DNA from 3 places in the Azoarcus sp. DN11 genome. Region 1 is predicted to be linked to each of the others. Evidence: riboswitches for the same ligand, from Rfam matches in the RefSeq annotation. Region 1 holds a riboswitch; each other region holds the start of a gene.
What was found. A riboswitch is a leader RNA that binds a small molecule or an ion and turns the genes downstream of it on or off. The one in region 1 is predicted to bind cobalamin.
Positions count from the first base shown of each region.

Region 2: linked by a shared signal. The riboswitch ahead of cobM (precorrin-4 C(11)-methyltransferase) and the one ahead of CDA09_RS02630 (TonB-dependent receptor) in region 1 are both predicted to bind cobalamin.
Region 3: linked by a shared signal. The riboswitch ahead of cbpA (modified peptide precursor CbpA) and the one ahead of CDA09_RS02630 (TonB-dependent receptor) in region 1 are both predicted to bind cobalamin.

Region 1 is NZ_CP021731.1:585,690-591,928, reverse strand. It holds gene CDA09_RS02635 (FecCD family ABC transporter permease) at 1-228, opposite strand, end outside; gene CDA09_RS02630 (TonB-dependent receptor) at 248-2,212, opposite strand; cobalamin riboswitch at 2,338-2,575, opposite strand; gene cobU (bifunctional adenosylcobinamide kinase/adenosylcobinamide-phosphate guanylyltransferase) at 2,662-3,213, shown strand; gene CDA09_RS02620 (diguanylate cyclase) at 3,265-4,767, shown strand; gene cobT (nicotinate-nucleotide--dimethylbenzimidazole phosphoribosyltransferase) at 4,831-5,889, shown strand; gene CDA09_RS02610 (adenosylcobinamide-GDP ribazoletransferase) at 5,909-6,239, shown strand, end outside.
Region 2 is NZ_CP021731.1:4,326,997-4,333,235, forward strand. It holds gene rquA (rhodoquinone biosynthesis methyltransferase RquA) at 1-691, opposite strand, end outside; cobalamin riboswitch at 857-1,077, shown strand; gene cobM (precorrin-4 C(11)-methyltransferase) at 1,238-2,044, shown strand; gene CDA09_RS20120 (sirohydrochlorin chelatase) at 2,044-3,018, shown strand; gene CDA09_RS20125 (precorrin-8X methylmutase) at 3,022-3,708, shown strand; gene CDA09_RS20130 (cobalt-precorrin-5B (C(1))-methyltransferase) at 3,730-4,893, shown strand; gene cbiE (precorrin-6y C5,15-methyltransferase (decarboxylating) subunit CbiE) at 4,872-6,179, shown strand; gene cobI (precorrin-2 C(20)-methyltransferase) at 6,172-6,239, shown strand, end outside.
Region 3 is NZ_CP021731.1:1,456,752-1,462,990, reverse strand. It holds gene CDA09_RS06700 (flagella synthesis protein FlgN) at 1-443, shown strand, start outside; gene cbpB (peptide-modifying radical SAM enzyme CbpB) at 511-1,920, opposite strand; gene cbpA (modified peptide precursor CbpA) at 1,917-2,087, opposite strand; cobalamin riboswitch at 2,183-2,400, opposite strand; gene CDA09_RS06685 (hypothetical protein) at 2,490-3,044, opposite strand; rRNA gene rrf (5S ribosomal RNA) at 3,235-3,348, opposite strand; rRNA gene CDA09_RS06675 (23S ribosomal RNA) at 3,437-6,239, opposite strand, start outside.

The DNA.
Region 1 (6,239 bases):
CGCGCCGGCGAGCGCGAGCAGCCCGCCGCACACGAAGCCCGCCACCGCGCGCGGCAGGCGCAGCTCGCGCACGACGTCCGCCGCCATGCCTTCGGCACCACGGAAGAGCGCAGCGAAGACCTCGCCGAAGGCGACCGGGAGGTCGCCCGCGGACAGGGCCCAGCCGAAGGCGAGCCCCGCCGCGACCACGAGCGCGGCAAGGACTGGCAGCACGGTCGGACGCGTCACAGCGTAGCGCCTGTCGGCGTCAGAACGACAGCTTCGCGCCGACCTTCCATGTACGCTCGAAGTCGACCGGATAGATCGCGTCGTCGCGCACCCAAGTGCCGTTCTTGTAGTTGAACAAATTGGACACAGCCGCATACAGCTCGACCTTGTCGAGACGATGACGATACGCAATGTCGGTCGATTGGTAGGCGCGCTGGCGCTGCTCGTTGTTGTTGTCGAAGTCGTCCGCTGCCCAAGTCTTGCTCCGCCAAGTGTGCGAAAGATAGAGATTATCCCGGTCGCTGACCGCAAAATTCAGTCCGAGCACGACGTTGTTGCGCGGCGCACCCGGCAACTCCTTTCCGTTGAAGGCACCGCCACCCATATCCTCGTGATCGATGATGGCGCGCGTCCACGAGTAGTTCAGCACGCCGGTCAACATCGGCGAAATACGCCATGTGTCCTGCACCTCCAGCCCGTACTTGTGCGACTTATCGAGGTTCGTATTGATATCGGTGAATGCGCTGGGCTTGAAATCGTAGATCTCGTCACGCAGTCCGGCATGGAACACGCCGAGCTTCAGACGATTGATGGGTAGCACATGATTCAGACCCAGGGTAAGGGTACGCACCCTCATTGGCTTAATAAAGCCGTTGAATTCAGCCCCGACCAGATTGAAATCCGCATCAAAAACCGGAACAAAGAATCGATCGATGTCCGGGGCCTGATACGAATAGTTGTAGTTGCCGAACACGGACAGAACGTCGTCGATACGGTAGTTTGCACCCAGATCCCAGGACGACAGCCGCTTGTCGTCCGTAAGCCCCGCGCCGGAGGACGGATCAAATTCATATTTCACCCGCTCACGCCGCGCACCGGCCGACAAAATCAGGCGACCGATTTCGTACTGTCCCTGGACGAACACCGCTTCGTTCTTCTTGCTCGTTTCGCTCGAAGCGTCGGCACGTTTGCCGTCGAAGGTTTGCAGGCCGGCAGTCACCGACAAGGCATCGCCAAGGTATTGCAGTGCGATATCGTCCGACAGGTAACGGTAGTCGAATCGGATGCTGAACTGCGGGAACTCCGAGCGCTTGTCCTCATCGATGTGCCGCGCTGTCAGGCGCCAATTCGGCGCAATATCGTAGTCGGCGCCAACCGCCCAGTAGCCGTCGCGGAAAAATTGGTGCGTGTAGTTGCGTCCGTTGTTCATCGCCGGGTCGTCGCGGAACTGGGAATGGGTCAACGAATTCGGGTAGCGCAGATCGATTCGGCCATCGCCCGCATCGAGGCTTAACTTGAGCTTGTCAATCGGGCGGCCGGTGAGGCCAATCCGCCAGTTGTCGGCCGTCGACGAATCACGATGCCCGGACGGATCCTTGTCGCTGAACCCGCCGCTCTTGTCGTGCTCGGCGGTCGCCGACACCGTGAAGCGCTCGCCGACGTATCCAGCCTGTGCGGTCGAGCCCAGCGCCGCATGGCTGCCGACATTGACGTCGATGCTGGCTCCGGTGCGCGGCTTGGTGTAGATCTGGATCGAGCCCGCAGTAGCGCCGTCGCCGTACGCGACCGATCCGCTACCCTTGGTGATCTCGATGCGGTCGATATCCTCAAGCGGAATCGCACCGATAAGCTGCGGGGCCAAGTCGATGTTGTTGAGACGGCGCCCGTCGAGGGAGATCACGACGTTCTCGAAGCCGTCGTTGGTACCGTAGCCGCGCATGTTGATGCTGGGCGTGAAACGGTTACCGAAGTTCGGCATCAACTGGACCGACGACTGGCGGTTGAGGTAATCGACAAGCGAAGTTGCGCCCGAGCGTTCAATGTCCTTGCGCGTGTGCACTTCAGAGGCATAAGGCGCCGCGACATCGGGGGTTTCGATGCGATTCGCGGTGACGATGATGGTCTCTAGTTGCGACTCGTCCAAGTCCTTGGCGATCGCTCCGGAGATGGAAGAGAGAAAAAGGCTCGTCACCGCGACGTAGGTTGCGGACAAACGGATGTTCATTGGGGTCTCCCTGCGCCGGAGTCAGCGTCCCCGCTCCCCGGTCGATTCAACAAGGAAGCACCTGGCGGGCACACGCCGAGCACCGCGGAACACCGCGCCCGTCGCCGCCTCCCCGCGGCACTTCCGCCATCTCGTGTCCGGGCCGGTATCCGGGCTCGTGGGCTGGCCGGGGCTCCATCGTGGAGTGCCGGACCGGTCGCATCGCCTTCCCGGACTCTCGTCCAGTGGCGGTTGGATGCGCCTTGCGTCCACTTACCGTTGCGGGGGCAGCACAGGCATGGCGTCGACGGCCCGGCGGGCCGTCCGCGCACCTGTTTCCCGTTTAACCCTCGGGCGGGAGTCGCCGTCGGGCACCTGAAAACACGTCGCGCCCAAAACCGGGCGCGACGCGGATAATAGCGCGTTCCGCGATTTCGCGCAGCGCAAAAAATCCAAGCAATTCCAAAGACATGCCCGCACACCTGATCCTCGGCGGCGCCCGCTCGGGCAAGAGCCGCCACGCCGAAAGCCTCGCCGCCGCGAGCGGACTGCCCGTGACCGTGATCGCAACGGCGGAAGCCCTCGACGACGAAATGGCGGCGCGCATCCGGCGTCACCGGGACGACCGCCCGGAAGGCTGGCGTACGGTGGAGACGCCGCTCGCCCTCGCCGCGACGCTGCGGCGCGAAGCGGTCGCAGGCCGCTGCGTGATCGTTGACTGCGTGACCTTGTGGCTGACCAACCTGATGGCCGGCGCCGACGACCTTCCCGCCCCGGCGGACGCCGGCCTCCTGCCGCTCCTGCAGGCCGAACGCCGCGCGCTGCTCGACATCCTGCCGGCGCTGCCCGCGCAGGTGCTGCTGGTCGCCAACGAAGTCGGCCTCGGACTGGTCCCGGAAACGCCGCTCGGACGCCTGTATCGCGACGAAGCCGGGCGGCTCAACCAGATGCTCGCGGCCGCGTGCGAGCGCGTCACCTTCGTCGCCGCCGGCCTGCCCCTGGCACTCAAGGGCACCGCCTGACGCGCGTACCCGGGAACGCTTATTCACACGCGGTACGATAGCCTCTTAGAATTGGGCCAACGTGACGAATTGCACGACAAGGACTTCATGGGCCACGCGACACCACCGGCGAACGCACCAGGCAGCGATCGGTTCACGCTCCCTGCCGCTCGTCCACCGCTCGTGCTTGCTGCGCTGCTGGCGATTCCGCTCGCCGCATCCGCCCAGGGCAGCGCGGGCGCCGACGCGGGCCGCCTGCTGATGAACCTGCCCGTCACGCTGTTCTACGCCGGCTTCGCGGTGGCCCTGCTGCTGTACAGCCTGCTGCAGTTCGCACACAGCAAGGATCGCGACTACCTCGAATATGCCGGATTCGCGCTCGGGACGGGGCTCGGGCAGGTCGCGGCCGGGATCGTCCATGGCTTCGCGCCCGACGCGCAAGTCGACAACTGGGCGAAGGCGGCGGAACCGGCGGGGCTCGCCCTCGCGGGGTTCAGCGCGGCGATGTTCACGCGCGAATTCCTGCGCACCCCGACCCTGGTGCCGCGCGTCGACATCGCGCTGAAGACCTTTGCCGCCATATTCGCTATCGCGCTGGCGGGTGCCTTCGTGCTGCGCGACAGCTATCCGGACACCGTCGTCGCGGGCATCGGCCCCGCCTTCGCCCTCCTCGCGATCGGCTGCGGCCTGCACTGCCGGCAGCTGCGCGCGCCCGGCGCGACGCTGCTCGTTGCCGGCTGGTCGGCAATGCTGGCCGCCGCGGTGCTGTACCTGCTCGCACAGACGGGACTGCTGCGCGGCGACGGCCCGGTCACCTACGCGATGCAGCTCACGTCGGCGCTGGGCATGCTGACGCTGGCGCTGGCGCTGGACGAGCGCACCGGCGCAAACTGGCGCGAGCGCGCCATGCGTTCCGCGGACGAGATCGCAAGCCTCGAGCACACGATCGAAGCGCTTCAGGCGTCGGAGCAGCTGCTGACGCAAGGCATGGCACGGCGCAGCCTGGAAATCGACGCGCTCACCGAACGCCTGCAGGAAGGCGAGCAGCGCTTCCAGCAGACCTCGCACCTCGATCCGCTCACCGGCCTCGCGAACCAGCTCCTGCTCACCGACCGCATCGACCAGGCCGTCATCCGCGCGAAGCGCCACAACACCCGCACCGGCGTCGTGCTGCTGGACGTGGACGAGTTCACGTCGATCAATGAAACCTACGGACGGGAAGTCGGTGACGAGATCCTGAAGACGGTCGCCCAGCGGCTGCGCAGCCTCGTGCGCGAGCAGGACACCGTCGCGCGCCCCGAGAACGACCAGTTCGTCATCGTGCTCGAGGAAGTGTTCGACGTCGACGACCTGCAGCGCGTCGCGAACACCGCGGCTGCCGCGATCGGCGAGATCGTCCATATCGCGGATCAGACCTTCATCCTCGATGCGTCGATCGGCTGCGCGCTCTCCTCGAACAACGCCTGCGATGCCGCCACCCTGCTCAAGCAGGCCGGCAAGCTGATGCGCCGCGCCAAGGAAGGCAAGCGCCTGCACCGCCAGCAGGACGGGGCGCACGGCATCCGCCAGTCCTGAGGCGGGGGTGCCGGGCCGCGTGCTAACATCGCAGCCCTCTCAGGCCACACGCCCCCCGCAATCATGACATTCCGGATTCACGCGCCCGATCGCACGCTCGCGGACCAACTCCAGCAGCGCATCGACAACAAGACCAAGCCGCAGGGGGCGCTGGGCCGCCTGGAGCCGCTGGCGCTGCAACTGGGCCTGATCCAGCAGACGCTCACCCCGGAGATCCGCCAGCCGCACATCATGGTCTTCGCCGGCGACCACGGCGCGGCGCGCGCGGGCGTCTCCGCCTTCCCACAGGATGTGACCTGGCAGATGGTCGAGAACTTCCTCGCGGGCGGCGCGGCGATCAACGTCTTCAGCCGCCAGCTGGGCCTGGGGCTCACCGTCATCGACTGCGGCGTGAATCACGAGTTCGGCGCGCGTCCGGGGCTCATCGACGCGAAGCTCGGCCCGGGCACGGCGAACTACCTGGAAGAACCCGCGATGAGCGCTGCGCAATGCGAGGCGGCGCTCGCGCGCGGCCGCGAACTCGCGCATGCGCTGGCCGCGAACGGCTGCAACGTCGTCGGCTTCGGCGAAATGGGCATCGGCAACACCGCCGCGGCCTCGCTGCTGACGCACTGCCTGATCGGCGAGGGGGGCAACGGCGGCGGCGCCGACCTCATGACCGTGACCGGCCGCGGCACCGGCCTCGACGATGCCGGCCTCGTGCGCAAGCGCGAACTCCTCGGCCAGGCGCTCGCGCGCGGCGGCCGCCCGACCGATCCGCGCGCGGCGCTCGCCGAATACGGCGGCTTCGAGATCGCCGTGATGGCCGGCGCGATGCTCGGCGCGGCCGAAAAGCACATGACGCTCCTGATCGACGGCTTCATCGTCACTTCCGCCCTGCTCGTCGCGCACGCGATCGCGCCCGAAATCCTCGACTACTGCGTGTTCGCGCACCGCTCGAAGGAGCCGGGCCACACCGCGCAGCTCGCGCACTTCGGCGTCGATCCGCTGATGGAGCTGGACCTGCGCCTGGGCGAAGGCACCGGCGCCGCGCTCGCCTTCCCGCTGCTGCAGGCGGCGGCGAACTTCCTCAACGAGATGGCGAGCTTCGATTCGGCCGGCATCAGCGGGAAAGGCCACTAAGGAGCTCCACCTTCACGCGATGCGCTACCAGCTCGAACTCTTCTTCACCGCGCTCGGTTTCTTCACCCGCCTGCCGGTGCCCGCCTGGGTGCCCTGGTCGCCCGAGCGCCTGAACCACGCCGCGCGCTACTTCCCGCTCGTCGGCTGGGTCGTCGGCGGCATCGGCGCAGCGAGCTGGCTCGCGCTGGTGCAGGTCTTCCCGCCCAGCATCGCGGTGCTGCTGTCGATGGCGGTGACGATCCGCGCGACCGGCGCCTTCCACGAGGACGGCTGGGCCGACGCCTGCGACGGGCTGGGCGGCGGCTGGGACAAGGCCCAGGTGCTCGCGATCATGAAGGACTCGCGCATCG
Region 2 (6,239 bases), 1.2 Mb from region 1:
AGCCGCGCCGCACCCCGACGAGCTTCTGGTAAAGACCACCGAAACAGGTGGTCTTTTTCCATGTAAAGGCCTCGCCCAGCGGCGATAGCGTGGTGATGTCGGTGTCGAGCAGCGAGGGCGCGAACGGCTCGAGCCAGCGGAACACCTGCGCCATGATGGGCCGCAAGGGGTGCCACGGGCGGGTGCGGTGGTAATCGACGAACACGATCTTGCCGCCCGGACGCACCGCCCCCAACAGGTTGTGCACGATGCACGCACGCTCGATCGGCGGCACTTCATGCAGCAGGAAGAAGCAGCACACGGCGTCGCTGGCTTCGGCGACGACGCAGCCGGGCCGCGCCAGATCGCCCTGGCGTACCTGCGCGTGCGCGAGGCCGTCGAGCTTGCGGCGGGCGTTGGCGACCTGGATCGGCGCGACATCGACGACGTCCAGTGCCCCTCCGGGGCCGACGCGCTCGGCGAGCATGCGCGAGAAGCGGCCATACACGCAGGCCGCCTGCAGCAGCCGCTCCCCCGGCGAGAACTCCTCCACCGCCGCGCGCATCAGGCGCTCGGCGTTACCCCAGAGGATCGCGGAGACCACCAGCGAGCGGTCGAGCCAGGGCAGCGTGCGACGGCTCAGGTAGGCCCAGTGATAGGTGCGCGACAGATACGACGGGACGGCACCGGCGCTGGTGACGGGTGGCGTCATGGCGGAATCGGCGGAAATCTGTGTCATATCCGCCAGCATAACCGTATCCGCATCGCGGCGGAACGCGGCCTGCATACGCCGGGATATTTCGCGGGGCCGGCCGGCAAAACGACCGGCAAATTGACGCAACAGGCTCTTGCATTGCACCTCGAGCTTCGCCTATTCTTCGCGTGTTTCGATCCGGGTTCCCTGCCGTGCAACCGCACGACGGGGTGAAACGGGAAGTCCGGTGACGTCCGGGAGCGCATGCTTCCGACCAGTCCGGCGCAGCCCCCGCTGCTGTAAGCCTGACGGATCCGCCACACGCCACTGAGCCCTGCGCTCGGGAAGGCGGCGGAGTCCGGGAGAAGGCAAGCCAGAAGACCGGCCCGATCGAGTAAGCAGTTTCGTTTGCCCCGGGGTGTGGGCGTGTCACTGGATTCCGATCGCGGCTGTCGCGGGCTTTTCCCCCTCTGCCGCAAGCATCGATCAGATTCAGCTTCCTTCCGCTTCCCGGTGCGTTGTTTCCATCACACGCGCGTCGTGAATGCGCGTCGGGGAGTCGTCATGCAATCCGATCACAAGCCCGGCACCGTGTGGTTCGTCGGCGCCGGCCCGGGCGATCCGGACCTGATCACCGTGAAAGGTCGTCGCCTGCTCGAACAGGCGGGCGGGATCCTGTTCGCGGGCTCGCTCGTCGACCAGGCTGCGACACTCCATGCGCCCGAAGGCTGCGCGATCCGCGACTCGAAGGACATGACGCTCGAGCAGATGGGCGCGTGGCTGATCGACGCCGCGTCGCGCTGCGAGACGGTCGTACGTCTGCAGACCGGCGACCCCGGACTCTACGGCGCGCTGGTCGAGATGACGCGGCTCCTTGATGCGGCCGGCGTGCCGTGGAAGGTCGTGCCGGGGGTGTCCTCCGCGCTCGCCTCGGCCGCCGCGGCGGGCGAGACGCTGACGCTGCCGGAAGTCACGCAGACCGTGATCCTCACGCGCGTCGCCGGCCGCACGCCGATGCCCGCCGGCGAGGAACTCGATGCGCTCGCGGCGCACCGCACGACGCTGTGCATCTTCCTGTCGATCACGCTGCTGCACGAGGTGCAGGACGCGCTGCGCCGCGCCGGCTGGCCGGAGGACGCGCCGATCCTGGTCGTGCAGAAGGCGAGCTGGCCGGGCGAGGAGAAGATCGTCCGCGGCACGCTCGCCGACATCAAGAAGAAGTGCCAGGCCGAGAAGATCGCCTCGCAGGCGATGATCATCGCGAGCCCGGCGCTGGGCGCGCGTGACTGGCCCGAGATTGCCCGTTCCAAACTCTACGACCCGAGCTTCAGCCACCGCTTCCGCCGGGCCTCCGTCACGGAGAACGCATGATGCACGACACCACCATCCTGCTGGTCGGCCACGGCTCGCGCAACCGCGCGGGCAACGACGAGATCGAGCACTTTGCCGCCGAGTGGCGCGCGCGCCGCCCGGAGTGGCGCATCGAGGCCTGCTTCATCGAGTACGCCGACGTGCTGCTCGACACCGGGCTGGATCGCGCCGCGGCGGGAGCGAAGCGCGTGATCGTGATCCCCTTCATCCTGAATGCCGCGGGCCACGTGAAGATGGAGATCCCGGCCGCGATCGGGCATGCGCGCGAGCGCCATCCGGGGGTTGCCTTCGGGTGCACGCGCCACCTCGGCATGGGGCGCGAGATTTTCGACGTGCTGATGGGCCGGCTCGACGGGCTGATGCACGCGCTGCACGTGCCCGATCCCTGCACGACCGGCGTGATCCTGCTCGGCCGCGGATCGTCTGATGCCGGTGCGAACGGCGAGCTCGCGAAGATGGCGCGCTGGGTGTTCGAGGCCACCGACCACGAGCTCGTCGACCTCGCCTTCACCGGCGTGACCTGGCCGCGGCTGGAGACCGCCGTGCAGCGCCAGGTGCGCCTGGGCATGACGCAGATCGCGGTCGTGCCGGTGTATCTCTTCACGGGCGTGCTGATCGAGCGCATCGACGCGCAGCTCGCGCGCCTGCGTGCGCAGTATCCGCAGATCGCGTTCGCGCTGGGCACGCATTTCGGTTTGGATAAAGGGATCTTCGAGCTGGTCGAAGCGCGCGTCGCCGGCGCCGCAAGCGACGAAGAATCGCTGCTCGAATGCGACGGCTGCAAGTATCGCCTCGCTGCCGAGGCCGAGCACCTGCACGACCATAGCCATACCGCCGGTCATCACGACCATGCCGGGCACGACCACCCTCATCACCACGATGGCGGCCATGACCACCACGGTCATGACCACGGCCACGCCTGCTCCCACAATCACGCGCCGCACGCCGGCTGCGCTCACCACGCTCACGCCTAAACCATGAACAGCAACGTCGTCACCGAACAGCTCACCGCCGCCGGACGCGCGATCGAGCACGATTCCTTTGCGATCATCGACGCCGAGGTCGGCAGCCACGAGTACCGGCCGGAGCAATGGCCGGTCGTGCGCCGCATGATCCACGCGAACGCGGACTTCGAATTCAACGGCCTCACGGACTTCCACGCGGATGCGGTCGCGGCGGGTCTGGAAGCGATCCTCGCGGGCGGCACGCGCGTCGTCGCGGACGTCGAGATGATCTGCGTCGGGCTGTCGGCCTCGCGCCTCGCGCACTTCGGCATCACGACCCATCAGTTCATTTCGGACGAGGACGTGATCGAGCAGGCGAAGGTCGAGGAGACCACGCGTGCCGTGCAGGCGATGCGCAAGGCCCATCGCCAGGGACTGCTCGACGGCGCGATCGTCGGCATCGGCAACGCGCCGACGGCGCTGATCGAGGTCGTGCGTCTGATCCGCGAGGAAGGGGCGCGGCCGGCGCTCGTGATCGGCATGCCGGTCGGCTTCGTGTCGGCGGCGGAGTCGAAGGACCTGATGGCGGAAGTCGCCGATGTGCCGTGGATCGTGATCCGCGGGCGCAAGGGCGGCTCGACGCTGGTCGTCGCGGCGATCCATGCGCTGCTGGGCCTGGCGGAAGCGCGCCAGCGCGAGCAGCAGGCGTCGGCGGCGTAAACGAACATACGGAGTCGAACGATGGCAGCGGGTCACGCCGTGCCGGAGAAAGTGCGCAAGGGCGACGCGAAGCGCGAGCGCGGCAACCGCTCGGGCTTCACGACCGGCGCGAACTCGGCCGCCGCGGCGACCGCGGCGACCCTCGGCCTTGTGCACGGCGCAGTGCCGGCCGAGATCGAGTGCGTGCTGCCGAACACGACACACGTGACGTTCCGCATCACCGACGGGCGCGTCGAAGGCGATTGCGCCCACGCGGTGAGCATCAAGGACGCGGGCGACGACCCGGACGCGACCGACAAGGCGCACCTGACCGTCGACGTGCGCCGCATCCGCGCCGGCGGCGGTGAGGTGATCCTGAAGGGCGGGCCGGGCGTGGGCGTCGTCACGAAACCGGGGCTCGGGCTCGAAGTCGGCGGTCCGGCGATCAACCCGGTACCGCGCAAGAACATCTGCGAGAACGTCGCGCGCGCCGGCGCCGCGATCCTCGCCGCGGGCGACAGCCTGGAAGTGACGATCTCCGTGCCGGGCGGCGAGGAGATGGCGAAGAAGACGCTCAATGCGCGCCTCGGCATCCTCGGCGGCATCAGCATCCTCGGCACGACCGGCATCGTGCGCCCGTTCTCCACGGCCGCGTGGCGGGCGAGTGTGGTGCAGGCGATCGAAGTCGCCGCCGCCCAGGGGCAGACCACGGTGGTGCTGACCACTGGCGGGCGTACCGAGAAAGGCGCGATGCGCGTGTTCCCCGAACTCGACGAAGCCTGTTTCGTCGAGTTCGGGGACTTCGTCAAGGCCTCCTTCACCACCGCGGTCAAACTGGGCATGCGCCACATCGTGCTCGGCGCGATGGTCGGCAAGCTGACCAAGATCGCGCAGGGCCTGTCGGTGACGCACGCGTGGCGCGCGGAAATCGACCGCGCGCTGATCGCTGATGCTGCAATCGAAGCCGGCGCGCCACCCGATGTCGTCGAGCAGATCCGCTCCGCCGAGACCGCGCGCTTCGCTGCCGAAAGCCTCGCCGAACTGGGGCTCACCGTGCCCTTCCACCGCGCCCTCGCGCTGCGTGCGATCCGTTCCTTGCGCGAACGCTATCCCGGCCCGTACCGCCTGACTGTGCTCGCGTTCAACTTCGAAGGCACACCCATCGTCACCGTGGAGGAATCCGAATGTCCGCCCCCCGCTGCCTGATCCTGGGCATTCTCGACGACGGCTGGGAGGGGCTTTCGGCCGCCGGCCGCGCCCGCCTCGCCGCGAGCCGCATCGTGATCGGCGCGCGCCGCACGCTGGATCTCGTTGCGCCGCATCTCGGTGCCGACGTCGAACTGCGCGACATGGACGGCGCGCTCGGCAAGACGCCCGAATGGGTGCGCGCCGCGCTCGCCGACCGTCTGCCGGTGACCCTGCTCGCGACCGGCGACCCGCTGTGCCACGGCATCGCACGCTTCCTCGTCGACAAGCTCGGGGCGGAGAAGATCGAGGTGCAGCCGGCGCCGTCGACTGTCGCGCTCGCCTGTGCGCGGCTGAACAAGACCTGGCAGGACGCGGCGATCCGCTCCTGCCACGGTGCCGACGCCGGCGAATGGTTCGACGGTGCGACGCCCGGACACGGCCTCTACGGCATCGTCCGGGCGGTCGCCGAACACGCGCGTGTCGCGTCCTTCACGAGCCCGGCAAACAGCCCGGACCGCGTCGCGCGGGCGCTCCTCGCGGCGGGCTACGGCACCGACGTGCGCATTTCGGTCGCGGCACGCCTGTGCCTGCCGGATGAAGCGATCTTCGCCGACCTCACGCTCGAAGACGCTGCCGCGCGTGAGTTTCCCGATCCCAACATCGTCGTCATCGACCGCGCAGCCGTGCCATCCCCGCGCGCGGTGTTCGGTTTCGAAGATTCCGACTTCGTCCAGCGCCAGCCCGAAAAGGGTCTGATCACCAAGCTCGAAGCGCGCGCGGTGTCGCTCGCGAAGCTCGGCCTGCGCGCCGACAGCCTGGTCTGGGACATCGGCGCCGGATCGGGTTCGGTCGGGCTGGAAGCCTCGCGCATCGCCCGCCTCGGCCACGTCTGGGCGATCGAGAAGAACATCGGCGACGCCGCGAACGCGCGCGAGAACGCGAAGCGCCTGCAGGCGACGAACTACACCCTCGTCGAAGGCAAGGCGCCCGACGGTCTCGACGCCTGGCCCGATCCGGACGCGGTCTTCATCGGCGGCTCGGGCGGCGAACTCGCCGGCCTGATCGAGCTGATTCTCGCGCGCCTCAAGCCCGCCGGCCGCCTCGTGATGAATTTCGTGACGATCGAAAACCTCGCGACCGCAACCGCCGCGCTCGCCGCCGCGGGCGCCCAGTGGGACGTGACGATGCTGTCGGCCGCGCGCAGCCAGCCGATCCTCGACATGCACCGCCTCGCGGCGCAAAACCCGGTGTGGATCGTCACCGCGTACAAGAACACTCCCCAAGCAGAGAACAACAATGAATGACGCCCTCCCCACGCCCCGCTACGGCCGCCTGATCGGCGTGTCGCTCGGTCCCGGCGATCC
Region 3 (6,239 bases), 870 kb from region 1:
TCCAGCTGATCGACAGCGAAGCCGTGCTGCTGCGCGGATTCCTCGCGCTACTCGAGCGCGAGGAATCCCTGCTCATCGCCGGCGACGCCGACGGTCTGCTCGTTCTCACGCGCGAAAAAACGGAGCGCTTCCACCAGTTGCAGCGCATCCACAGCGACCGCGCCCTGCTGCTCGGCCGGCTTCGTCGCCCGAACTCCGACACCGCGATCCGCGAAGTCTGCCAACCGCTCCCCGACACCCTCAGGCGCTGGGACGAAATCCACGCACTCGCATGCGACGCGCGGGCCCGCAACGACCTCAACGGCAAGCTCATCACCGAGCGTCTCCAGCATAACCAGGCCGCGATGTCGATCCTTCTCGACGCATCCAGGCAGCCACAACTCTACGATTCCGCCGGCAACGCCCGCCCCGGCGGAGGCGGCCGCCACCTCGGCAGCGCATGAACTAAAAGGCCCGCCCGGGAACTCTCCCGGGCGGGCCCGCGCGCAATCACAGCCGCTGATGACTGGCTCAGGGCAGCACGAAGTCGAAACTGCTCTCTACCTCGGCATCCCAGCCATCCCAAAGGAAGTCGTTCGCCTTCCCGTCGGCGATCAAGCGAAAAGCATAGCGCGTCTGCTCCTCGTAGAAGCCGCAGAACGCCCCGACGCGGTCCATCCCGCCGTTCATCTCGTGCGCCTCGGCCGGGCACGGCGAGCCGCAGAAATGCCGGATCGCGCACCCCTTGCAGGGATCGATACGGTCGACGTTCCGTCCCGTCACCTTCCGGAATGCCTCGCTCTCCAGCACATCCTCGATGCGGTCGGTGAACAGGTTGCCCCCGCGGAACGCATCCAGGCCGATGAACTCGCTGCACGGGAAGAGCCCCCCGTCGGGCGCCAGGGCGAAGAACGCGCGCCCCCCACCGCACGGCGAGATATCGCACATCAGCCGGCGTGCGGTCGGTGCAAGGATCGCCAGCAGAATGTTCGCAAAGTTCGCGACCACCATCTTCCGCCCCGTCTCGCGATACAGCGCATGCGTTCGTTCCACCGCTGCGATGAAGGCACGCGCCAGCGAGTCATCATCCGGTCGCACCGTACGCGCTCCCGGCAAGGTGCAACGCACTGCATTCAGCATGCAGGTCGGCACTTCGCGGGCATGGAACAGCTCCACCAGCGGCACGAGTTGATCGAGGTTCTTCTCCGTGCACGTCGCGATCACGCTCCACGCCGAATACCCCCGCAGCGCCTCCATCGCCCGGAGCACCTTGTCGTGCACACTCTTGCCGCCGAAGGTCAGGCGGGTCGCATCGGTCGTCTCGGCCAGCGGCCCGTCGAGCGACAGGCCGATGCTCACCTGCCGATCGGCGAGAAACCCGATCGCCTCGTCATCGAGCAGCGTCGCGTTCGTTTGCACCCCGAACACGTAATCATCCTTGAACGCATCGATCGCGGCGAACAAGGCGGCCCGATTCATCAACGGCTCGGCACCGTGAAAAATCACGCGCGGCTTGCGCCCGTCGGGAAGCACCGTCGAAAAGTAGGACCGTAGCCGCCCCAGCGCGTCCACCAACCGGTCGGCGTCCATGTGCTGCCCACCGCGGCGCATTCCCTCCGGAATGTAGCAATACGTGCAGTTCAGGTTGCACCGCTCCGTCGGATTGACATAAACGGCCGAGGGCTTCAGCTCGAAACGCAGCGCATGCAACTCGCGCGCGAAATCCTTTGCCTTTGCCTGATAGTTCAACATCAAGGCACTATCGGTCAGCGTGTCCGCGAGCTTGTCCTTGCGAACGAGCGCCCAGAACGCACTGTCCGGGTCGCTCAAGGCCATATAGTCGTCATGTCCGATGTCGAACGGAATCAGGCTCGCGCCATTGCCGAGATTGGCATAACGCCCCGCAGAGGGGGCGTTGCTCATCAAAGCCGAGCCGCTCATCGCTTCTCCCTGCGATCCATCAGAACGTAGTGAGACAAACCCACCCCATCCGCCTCGCAACGCTTGCGCGTCGCGATGATCGCGGGCCTGTGCACCGGGAGCGCGCCGCTTGCAGCGGCGGGGGCGGCGTTCTTTGCGAACTCTTGCTTGATATCAGTCGAAGGCATCCGATTCTCCTGTTTGTCCAAACACAAAAACAAAAAGGGCTCCGCTGCCGCACTGCCAAGTGCGGACAGCGAAACCCTTGCCATTGGTTCCAGCTACAAAACAGTCGATTACGGCACGTCTTCTGGCTTCCGGATCAACCTGCCTGTCGCGCCTTCCCATCGTGGTACTCCACGACAGTGGCCGGATGCCCGGAATCGTTCCGTCACCCTGGCGACATTCGTCCCCGGTTACAGCGGCGGGCCCGCCACGGAATTGAGCAAGCTCGCACCGTGTTCCGACGATCGCAATTGCATCGTCATGGCCGAATCGTTCACCATTGTCCCGACGAGCATCTCTTCAGTCAATACCCTTGCCCCCACGCCTGACTGCCGATCACCGGCTGGCCCAGAGCACCTTCGCAGTCACATTCCGCCCAGGTCCTGGATGGCATCGACAACCATGCCAGTGCCGACCGCAATCATCAGGATATCGCCTGCGACGCGAACGAACTTGTGCCCCGCCGGAGGCACCCCGAGTTCGACCGTGAGCGCCGGCGGCAGATCGTAATACGCGACATCGCGCGGCAACGCACGCCCCACCGCCCACTTTCTCGCCTGCCCGGGCGGCATGCACCCGTTTCCCTTTTTCGCCAACCCCGGAGGACACCTCCCCGAACCGCCCTCGCGCGTGAAGTATTCGCGGATGACCGTCCGATCACGTTGCTCGAACCGGCTCACCACCCGCTGCGAACCTTCATCCCCCAGGCGCGCACCGCGATCACGACTGTCCCGATCCGCATCCCCGCCCTCGTCACGGTCGCGTTTGTGCTGCCCGCCCTTTCCACCATGTCCGTTCTCCCGCTGCCAACCTCCGCCACCAGCGTGATCGGGTTTTTCAGCATAGGCGACGCCAAAAACCATGATGCCGGCACAAAGCGCGGCGCACACCGCTGCCTTGCGCGATCGGATGCGATGCATGTTTTATCTCCCTTGAATGGTGTCACGCAGCGAATTGCGAAACGAACACTTCACACGGATCGGACGCCCCAGACAGCACGCTGCCTGTTGCCAGCAACATACAACAAATCTGCATGGAAACGGAATGTCCACGGTTGACGTAAAAAAGCCGCTCATCCTGGTTTAGGAGAGCGGCTTTTTTGATTGGGTAGTCTGACGATGACCTACTTTCGCACTCACGTAGAGCACTATCATCGGCGCGATCCTGTTTCACTGTCCTGTTCGGGATGGGAAGGAGTGGTTCCGGGACGCTATGGTCGTCAGACTGTAAGGGGTAACAAAGGGGGGAAGTAAAGTGTTGGTTTGTTGGTGTGATGCGTTGTGTGTGAGTTTGTTGAGCGATCCAGGGTTATAGGATCAAGCCTCACGGGCAATTAGTATCGGTTAGCTTAACGCATTACTGCGCTTCCACACCCGACCTATCAACGTTGTGGTCTTCAACGACCCTTCAGGGGGCTCGAGGCCCCGGGGAAGTCTCATCTTGAGGCGAGTTTCCCGCTTAGATGCTTTCAGCGGTTATCTCTTCCGTACTTAGCTACCCGGCGATGCGACTGGCGTCACAACCGGTACACCAGGGGTACGTCCACTCCGGTCCTCTCGTACTAGGAGCAGGTCCTCTCAAACTTCCAGCGCCCACGGCAGATAGGGACCAAACTGTCTCACGACGTTTTAAACCCAGCTCACGTACCACTTTAAATGGCGAACAGCCATACCCTTGGGACCGGCTACAGCCCCAGGATGTGATGAGCCGACATCGAGGTGCCAAACTCCGCCGTCGATGTGAACTCTTGGGCGGAATCAGCCTGTTATCCCCAGAGTACCTTTTATCCGTTGAGCGATGGCCCTTCCATACAGAACCACCGGATCACTATGACCTGCTTTCGCACCTGCTCGACATGTTGGTCTCGCAGTCAAGCCGCCTTTTGCCATTGCACTATCAGTACGATGTCCGACCGTACCTAGGCGACCTTCGTACTCCTCCGTTACCTTTTGGGAGGAGACCGCCCCAGTCAAACTGCCTGCCATGCACGGTCCCCGACCCGGATTCACGGGCCCAGGTTAGAACCTCAACGACACCAGGGTGGTATTTCAAGGTTGGCTCCACGGCGACTGGCGTCACCGCTTCAAAGCCTCCCACCTATCCTACACAAGTCCCGTCAAAGTCCAATGCAAAGCTACAGTAAAGGTTCATGGGGTCTTTCCGTCTAGCCGCGGGGAGATTGCATCTTCACAAACATTTCAACTTCGCTGAGTCTCAGGAGGAGACAGTGTGGCCATCGTTACGCCATTCGTGCAGGTCGGAACTTACCCGACAAGGAATTTCGCTACCTTAGGACCGTTATAGTTACGGCCGCCGTTTACCGGGGCTTCGATCAAGAGCTTGCACCCCATCACTTAACCTTCCGGCACCGGGCAGGCGTCACACCCTATACGTCCACTTTCGTGTTTGCAGAGTGCTGTGTTTTTAATAAACAGTCGCAGCCACCGATTCTCTGCGGCCCCTTCGCCCTTCGGATGTACTCCTACAAGCTACTGGGGCATACCTTCTCCCGAAGTTACGGTATCAATTTGCCGAGTTCCTTCTCCTGAGTTCTCTCAAGCGCCTTAGAATTTTCATCCTGCCCACCTGTGTCGGTTTGCGGTACGGTCGATCTTAGACTGAAGCTTAGAGGCTTTTCCTGGAAGCATGGTATCAATCACTTCGGTCTCAAAGAGACCTCGTCATCACGCCTTGGCTCAGCCCCGCGGATTTGCCTACGGGGCACGCCTACACGCTTAAACCGGGACGTCCAACACCCGGCTGACCTAACCTTCTCCGTCCCCCCATCGCATCTAAAATCGGTACAGGAATATTGACCTGTTTCCCATCGACTACGCATTTCTGCCTCGCCTTAGGGGCCGACTCACCCTGCGTCGATGAACGTTGCGCAGGAAACCTTGGGCTTTCGGCGAGGGTGCTTTTCACACCCTTTATCGCTACTCATGTCAGCATTCGCACTTCCGATACCTCCAGCATCCCTCTCGAGACACCTTCGCAGGCTTACGGAACGCTCCCCTACCATCTCTTGCGAGATCCGCAGCTTCGGTTCATGGCTTGAGCCCCGTTACATCTTCCGCGCAGGACGACTCGACTAGTGAGCTATTACGCTTTCTTTAAAGGGTGGCTGCTTCTAAGCCAACCTCCTAGCTGTCTATGCCTTCCCACTTCGTTTCCCACTTAGCCATGTATTTGGGACCTTAGCTGGCGGTCTGGGTTGTTTCCCTCTTGTCCCAGGACGTTAGCACCCCAGGACTGTCTGCCGTATATCACTTTGCGGTATTCGGAGTTTGCTATCGCGGGGTAGATCGCAGTGACCCCCCCAACGATTACAGTGCTCTACCCCCGCAAGTGTCCGTACGACGCACTACCTAAATAGTTTTCGGGGAGAACCAGCTATTTCCGGATTTGTTTAGCCTTTCACCCCTATCCACAGCTCATCCCCTAATTTTTCAACATTAGTGGGTTCGGACCTCCAGTACCTGTTACGGCACCTTCATCCTGGCCATGGATAGATCATCCGGTTTCGGGTCTACGCCCAGCAACTATGTCGCCCTTATCAGACTCGGTTTCCCTACGCCTCCCCTATTCGGTTAAGCTCGCTACTGAACGTAAGTCGCTGACCCATTATACAAAAGGTACGCAGTCACCCCTTGCGAGGCTCCCACTGTTTGTATGCATGCGGTTTCAGGATCTATTTCACTCCCCTCCCGGGGTTCTTTTCGCCTTTCCCTCACGGTACTGGTTCACTATCGGTCGATCACGAGTATTTAGCCTTGGAGGATGGTCCCCCCATCTTCAGACAGGATTACACGTGTCCCGCCCTACTTGTCGCACGCTCAGACCCGCCACCCATTTTTCGCATACGGGACTATCACCCTGTATTGTCGGACTTTCCAGACCGTTCTGCTAAATCGATGGTTTAGTCGTGCAGGCTCTTCCCCGTTCGCTCGCCACTACTTGGGGAATCTCGGTTGATTTCTGTTCCTGCGGCTACTTAGATGTTTCAGTTCGCCGCGTTCGCTTCCACACGCCTATGTATTCAGCGCGGGATACTCCCGAAGGAGTGGGTTTCCCCATTCGGACATCGGGGGATCAAAGCTCCATTGCCAGCTCCC